3 regions of the Sphingomonas sp. FW306-1B-B10E genome follow, and region 3 is predicted to be linked to each of the others. Evidence: riboswitches for the same ligand, from Rfam matches in the RefSeq annotation. Region 3 holds a riboswitch; each other region holds the start of a gene.
What was found. Region 3 has a riboswitch for cobalamin ahead of AC3WJI_RS10740 (acyl-CoA thioesterase). Riboswitches for the same ligand answer to the same signal wherever they lie in the genome.
Positions count from the first base shown of each region.

Region 1 (2,194 bases), on a different contig from region 3:
CGGGTTGTGGACCAATGGCGACGCCCGCCGGCTCGCATTGGCCTTGGCCGACGCCGCAAGCTCGGCGGCCACGCTGTCCCGCCCTTCGTTGATCGCCCGCTTGAGCACCGCCAGCTCCTCGACCTTCTGCACGGCGAAGGCCAGCCATTCGGCCACCTCGCCGAGCTTCTTCTCGAGCGCGAGGTCGACCGGCACGTGAAGCAGCGAGCAGGACGGCGCGAGCACCAGGTCGCGAGTCGCCGCGATCGGCTCGATCCGGTCGAGCAGTGCCTCGAGATCGGCGCGCCAGACGTTGCGCCCATCAACCACCCCGAGCGAGAGCAGCAGCGACTTGGGCGCGGCCTTGAGCAACGGATCAAGCTGCTCGAGCGCGCGAACGAGGTCGACATGCAGTCCCGCCACCGGCAACGCCGCGGCGAAGGAGAGATTGTCGCCCAGCCCGCCGAAATAGGTCGCGAGCATCAGTTTGGGTCCCGAGCGCGACAGCTTGGCATAGGCCCGGGTCAGCGCGCGACGCTGCTTGTCGTCGAGGTCGAGCACCAGCACCGGCTCGTCGATCTGCACCCATTCGGCGCCGGCATGGGCGAGCTGGCCCAGGATCGCGGCATAGAGCCCGAGCACTTCATCGAGATAGTCGAACGGATCGACTCCGCGTCCCTTGGCGAGGCTCAGCCACGTCACCGGCCCGAGCAGCACCGGCCGCGTGTCATAGCCCTGCACCTTGGCCTCGCGATACTCGTCGACCACCTTGAGCCGGTTGAGCGCGAGCTTCTGCCCCTCAGCGAGTTCGGGGACGAGATAGTGATAATTGGTGTCGAACCACTTGGTCATCTCGCACGCCGTGACGCTGCCATGGCTGCATCCGGTATCCCCGGTGGTGCCGCGCGCCATCGCGAAATAGGTCGCCAGGCCCGCCTCGCCGTCGGCGCTGCGGTAGCGCTCGGGGATCGCCCCGAGCATGATGCTGGTATCGAGGACATGATCGTAGAACGAGAAGTCGTTCGAGGGCAGCCAGTCGGCGCCGAGCGCCTTCTGCCGCGCCCAGGCGGCGGTGCGCAGCCCCGCACCTGCCTCGAGCAACTCGGCCTCGCTAGACTTCCCTGCCCAATGCGCTTCGAGCGCGTGCTTCAGTTCGCGCCGCGGGCCGATGCGCGGAAATCCCAAGGTAGCAACGGTAGTGGTCATCTTCTTCAACCCCGAAGAGAGGCGAAGCGCCGAGACCAGACGCACGCGCACGCAACCCGGGAACCGGCCGGCACGCAAGCGGCCAATCCGGGCACCCCGCCGGTGGACGTTATCTCGTCGAAGGCAGGTCTCCTGGCTCGCGGGTCAGCGCGGCGGTCCGTCTTCCCGGGGCAAGCCCCAGTGACATGGTTGGACCGCAGCTCGCCGCTTACAGTTGCGGGGGCAGCGCCGGCATCGCACCGGCTTCCCGTCTTAGCTCCGACGCAGGGCGAGCCCCGGACGAAGAACCTTGACCCTCTCCAGATCGCACCGACCCGCGGGGCAGTCAAGCATCATATAAAGAAATCTTTATATGATGCGTCAGCCGAGCATCATCAGGCTGGCATTGCCGCCCGCCGCGGTGGTGTTGATCGAGATCGAAACCTCCTCGACCAGCAGGGTGAGGCTATAGGCATCCGCCTCGGTCAGCGCCGCGCTCGCCGCCGCCTGGACCGGGACGATCGGCCCCGGCTTCGTCGCGAGAGCCTGCAGCAATTCGGTCACCCGGTCCGCGTCGCCCTCGACCAGCGCCGCCGAAACCTCGCCGGCATCGCTCTGGATCCGGGCGCGCACGCTCGGCGGCAGCTCCGCCAGAACGGCGGTCAGACCGGCGTCGGCCTCGACCACCGCATCGTTGCCCGTCGCCAGCGTGGCGGCGAGTTGGTGGAACAGCCCTTCCCGGCTCTCCGGTGCAAGCAGGATCGTGCCGCGCGGATGCAGCGCGTAGACGTTGCGCTCGCCCACCGGCCCCGGAAGCTCGACTTCGCGGCCGAGCGGCGAGGACGCATCGAGCTGCAACGCAAGCATCGCCGCCTGCTTCTCGCCCGCTTGGTCCAGCCAAGCGGCGAGATCGGTCAGCGCCGGATCGACCACCGCCTCGCCGCGTGGCGCCGGCGCCACGTCGCGCACCAGTCGCGGCAGATAGAGCGGCCCACCCGCCTTGGGCCCGGTCCCCGAAAGCCCGCGCCCG
Region 1 covers NZ_JBYSXG010000025.1:50,981-53,174, reverse strand. Annotated here, with positions in the region: gene metE (5-methyltetrahydropteroyltriglutamate--homocysteine S-methyltransferase) at 1-1,185, opposite strand, end outside; cobalamin riboswitch at 1,291-1,478, opposite strand; gene putA (trifunctional transcriptional regulator/proline dehydrogenase/L-glutamate gamma-semialdehyde dehydrogenase) at 1,546-2,194, opposite strand, start outside.
Region 1: it holds a riboswitch for cobalamin, as region 3 does, so the genes downstream of both, metE (5-methyltetrahydropteroyltriglutamate--homocysteine S-methyltransferase) here and AC3WJI_RS10740 (acyl-CoA thioesterase) in region 3, are expected to answer to the same signal.

Region 2 (2,194 bases), on a different contig from region 3:
TTCGACAGCTGCTTGACTTCATTGGCGACGACGGTGAAGCCGCGCCCCGCCTCGCCCGCGCGCGCCGCCTCGATCGTGGCATTGAGCGCGAGCAGGTTCACCTGCCCGGCAATGTCGGTGATCAGCTCGATTACCGAGTCGATCGTCTGCGCGGTACGGCCCAGCTCGCGGGTCCGCGCGCTGCCGGCACGGACCAGCGCCGAGACCTGGCTGGCGGCGCGCTCGGCCGCCTCGGTATCGCCCTCGACACGCTCGAGCGCCTGGGCGAGCTCGCGCCCGCGCGCGGCGATCTCGCGCATATTGTCGCTGGTCTGCGAGGCCGCCGAGGCGACCGCGACCGCGCGGCTGCCGACTTCGGCGGCGCGATCGGCGCTCGACGCCGCGCTGCCCTGCACTTGCGCCGACAAGTCGCCGAGCGCGCGGGCGAGCGAGGCGACCTGTCCCTCGAAGCGTTCGCTGGCGCGCTCGATCCGCTCGGCGCGCGCTACGCGAGTGGCGGCGGTGCTGCGCTCATACTCGGCGGCGAGGTGGAGCAGGCGGCGATTGCCGATCACCGCCGCCAGCCGGCCGTTCCGGGTGAGGATCATACCCTCGCTGCCATTGGCGGCGCGATAGGTGCGGATCAGCGTGCCGACATCGGCGGCGATCTCGGCCACCGGGCACGGCCGGACGTGGCGCACCACGCCGTGCCCGAAATAGGGGTTGCGCAGCAGCGCATGGCCGAACGGATTGAGCAGCAGCCGCCGCACGTCCTTCTCGAAGATCGCGCCGATCGGGCGGTGCGCGGCGTCGACCACAGGCATCAGCCGCAGGTCGATGTCCGAATTGAACTGCTCGACTGCCTTGAACAGCGAATCGTCGAGCGTCAGCCAGGGCGGATCGGCTTCGATGCCGGTGAGCCAGCCCGGATTCGGGTCCGACTGCAGGGGAAGTTGTGCGACCTTCATGCCCCCGGCACTAGGGCGCCGTTGGTAAAGACCAACTTCACAGTTGATTACACTGGCGTGACAATCCCTGTTTTTTCGCAGTTGCAGCGAACGCACGCTGGGCGTAGAGGCGCGGCCGTGACGGGTGTCCCCGACAGGGGATGAAAATGGGAACTCGGTTCGAACCCGAGGCTGCCCCCGCAACTGTAACCGGCGAGCGTACGCGTCATCATGCCACTGGAGTTTCTTCCGGGAAGGCGGCGCACACGTAATGACCCGGGAGCCAGGAGACCTGCCCGCCACAGTCGATTCCTTTGCGCGGGCGGGGTGCACCGGGCGAACGAGGGCATGCCCCTCGCGTGAGCGACACCGTTAACCGGGTCGCCGCGCCATTTCGGCGAGACGACCCCAGATGAAGGTGTCTTTGCCGTGACCAAGTTCAAGCTGTTTCTCTTCGCCTCCGCCGCGCTGCTGCCGGCCGCGGCGCATGCCCAGGCGGGCGACGACGAGGTCGTCGTCGTCGCCTCGGGCGTCGAGCAGGAGGCCGAGACCACCGGCCGCTCGATCACCGTGCTCGACCGCGCGACGATCGAGACGCGCCAGACCGTCTCGCTGGCCGACCTGCTCGCCACCACCGCCGGAATCACCTCGACGCGCAACGGCGGCCCCGGCGGCGTCACTGCGGTGCGCATCCGTGGTGCCGAGGACGCGCAGACGCTCGTGCTGATCGACGGGGTGCGCGCCAACGATCCTTCCGCTCCGGCTGGAGCCTTCGACTTCGGCAATGCGCTTACCAGCGCGATCCAGCGCGTCGAAGTGCTGCGCGGCCCCAATTCGGTGATCTGGGGAAGCCAGGCGCTGGGCGGGGTCGTCAATATCGTCACTCAGGCGCCGGTCGATGGCGTCACTGCGCGCGCCAATGCCGAATATGGCTATGCCGACCAGGTCTCGGCCAACGCTGCCGTCGCGGCCGGTAACGACACGCTGCAAGGTGCGCTGACCGGCGGCTATTTCCGCACCGACGGCGTCTCGCAGGCTGCGGTCGGCACCGAGGCCGACGGTTATCGCCAATATAATGCCAGCGGCCGGCTTCGCGCCGAATTCGCGCCGGGCTTTGGCGTCGACCTGCGCGGCTACTACGCCAATTCGCGGCTCGAGATCGACGGCTTCCCTGCCCCGGCCTACAGCTTCGCCGATACCGCGGAATATACGACCGCGCAGGAGCTGTACGGCTATGCGGGGCTGTTCGCCAATTTCGGTCCGCTGTC
Region 2 covers NZ_JBYSXG010000016.1:3,787-5,980, reverse strand. Annotated here, with positions in the region: gene AC3WJI_RS08310 (methyl-accepting chemotaxis protein) at 1-947, opposite strand, end outside; cobalamin riboswitch at 1,053-1,240, shown strand; gene AC3WJI_RS08305 (TonB-dependent receptor plug domain-containing protein) at 1,356-2,194, shown strand, end outside.
Region 2: it holds a riboswitch for cobalamin, as region 3 does, so the genes downstream of both, AC3WJI_RS08305 (TonB-dependent receptor plug domain-containing protein) here and AC3WJI_RS10740 (acyl-CoA thioesterase) in region 3, are expected to answer to the same signal.

Region 3 (2,194 bases):
AACCCCGATCGGGCGTTCTTCGGCGGTGCCGCGATCGCGATGATCCTGGTGACCCTGCTGGGCTTCGCGCCGAGCTATTATTTCTCCTACTTCACCGCCGCGCCGGCTCTGGGCCCGCTCCTCCACCTTCACGGCATTGTGTTCAGCGCCTGGATGCTCTTGTACGCGGGGCAAACCTGGCTGGTCGGCGCCGGCAACGTCCGCCTGCACCGCCGGATCGGGCTTGCGGGCGCAGCGCTCGCCATCGGCGTGTTCGTGCTCGGCGTGGTGACCGCGATCACGCTCGCCCGCGTCAACCTCCACGCCGTCGCGCACCGCGGCCCGCCGGTGATCTTCCCGCTCGGCGCGATCACGGCCTTCGCGGGCCTCTGCGCCGCAGCCATCGCGATGCGGCGGCGCCCGATGCACCACAAGCGGCTGATGCTGCTCGCCACCGTCGCGCTCACCACCACGCCGCTGGCGCGGATCACGCGGATGACGACGAGCGCGGTCACCCCGCCGATCGGCGGCATCTTGCTGTCCGATCTGTTCCTGCTCGCCCTCGTCGCCTTCGATCTGCGCCAGCGTGGCCGCGTGCATCCGGCGACGCTCGCCGGCGGCGGCTTCCTCCTCGCCACCCAACTGTTCCGCGTGAGCGTCGGCAAGACCGCGCTGTGGCAGAGCTTCCTTCACGCCACCGTCGGTTGAACGCCGCGATCGCAGGGGCTTGCGTCCTGCGCGCAGGGGCATAGGCATGCCTTATGGACTTTGACGATCAGCTTCGCCGCTATTTCGGCAGCGCCGACCCCGCCACGCTGAGCCCCGACGCGCTCGCCGAGGGCACCGAGCGCATCCGCGTCGATCTCGGGCTCGAGACCGACCGCAACCGCCGCTTCGCTCTCTGGGCGCTGCTCCACATTCTCGGCAACGCCCCCGATCTCGACATTGCGTTCGAGGACGAAGTGGACCGCGAAGCCGCGCGCAACTTCATGGATTTGCTCGCCAACGACGCCGAATAGAGTGCGCGCCGCTTGACGGCGCTCCGCGCTGACGCGAAGGCAAGGCGTCGAGGTTCTCCGTCGTGCTCGCGCACGGTGGAGCGAAGATGGGAAGCCGGTGCGAAGCCGGCGCTGCCCCCGCAACTGTAAGCGGTGAGTGGCGGTCATTGCGTGTCACTGGTGCGCGTCACCGGGAAGGCCAGACCGTCCGCGTCGATCCGTGAGCCAGGAGACCTGCCTCCGATGCGATAACGTCCACCGGCGGGGTGCCCGGTTCGGCCGCTTGCCCCGTCGTGGCCGGTCCCGCCGGCTGCGCTAACGGTCTCGCGCCTGTCCGTCCCGCCTCATCGAAGGCAAGCAGCACGTGACCGACGCCACTCCCATCCGCCTGATCGACATGGTATTTCCCGGCGACACCAATCACCACGGGACGTTGTTCGGCGGCGCCGCGCTGGCGCATATGGACAAGGTGGCGTTCCTGGCCGCGACGCGCCACGGACGGGCCCCCTTCGTCACCGCAGCGTCCGAAAAGATCGATTTCGCCGCCCCCGCGCGCGCCGGGGACATGGTCGAAGCAAGCGGACGCGTCGTGCGCGTGGGGAGATCCTCGCTCGATGTCGAAGTCGAGCTGATCGCCGAGGGCCCGGTATCGGGCGAACGGCGGCTGTGCACCCGCGGCCGCTTCACGCTCGTCGCGGTCAAAGGTCCCGCAACGCGCCTGCCGCTGCCGCCTGTGCCGGCGTCGGGCGCCGCGCCGCAGTCCGACGATGTGCTGCGCATGGTCGAAATGGTCTTCCCGCCGCAGACCAATCATTACGGCACGCTCTACGGCGGGGATGCGCTCAAGATGATGGGCAAGGCGGCATTCATCGCGGCATCGCGTCATGCCCGGGCGGTGATGGTGATGGCAGCGTCGGATCGTATCGATTTCGTCTCGCCGATCCGCGCGGGCGAGATGGTCGAACTGGCGGCACGCGTGCAGATGACCGGACGGACATCGCTGCGCATCGGCGTCGAACTCTGGGCGGAAGACCTGATGACCGGCAACCGCCGCCGCTCGGCCACCGCGGCCTTCACCATGGTCGCGGTCGATGGCGAGGGACGCCCCAAGCCCTGGGATCGGCGCCAGGGCTAGAATTCAACTTTCCCCCTCCCTGAAAGGGGGGGGGTTAGGGGTGGGTAGCGGCAAGCGTAGCTCGACGCTCCGATGCCAGGCG
Region 3 covers NZ_JBYSXG010000023.1:4-2,197, reverse strand. Annotated here, with positions in the region: gene AC3WJI_RS10750 (hypothetical protein) at 1-687, shown strand, start outside; gene AC3WJI_RS10745 (hypothetical protein) at 741-998, shown strand; cobalamin riboswitch at 1,033-1,233, shown strand; gene AC3WJI_RS10740 (acyl-CoA thioesterase) at 1,342-2,112, shown strand.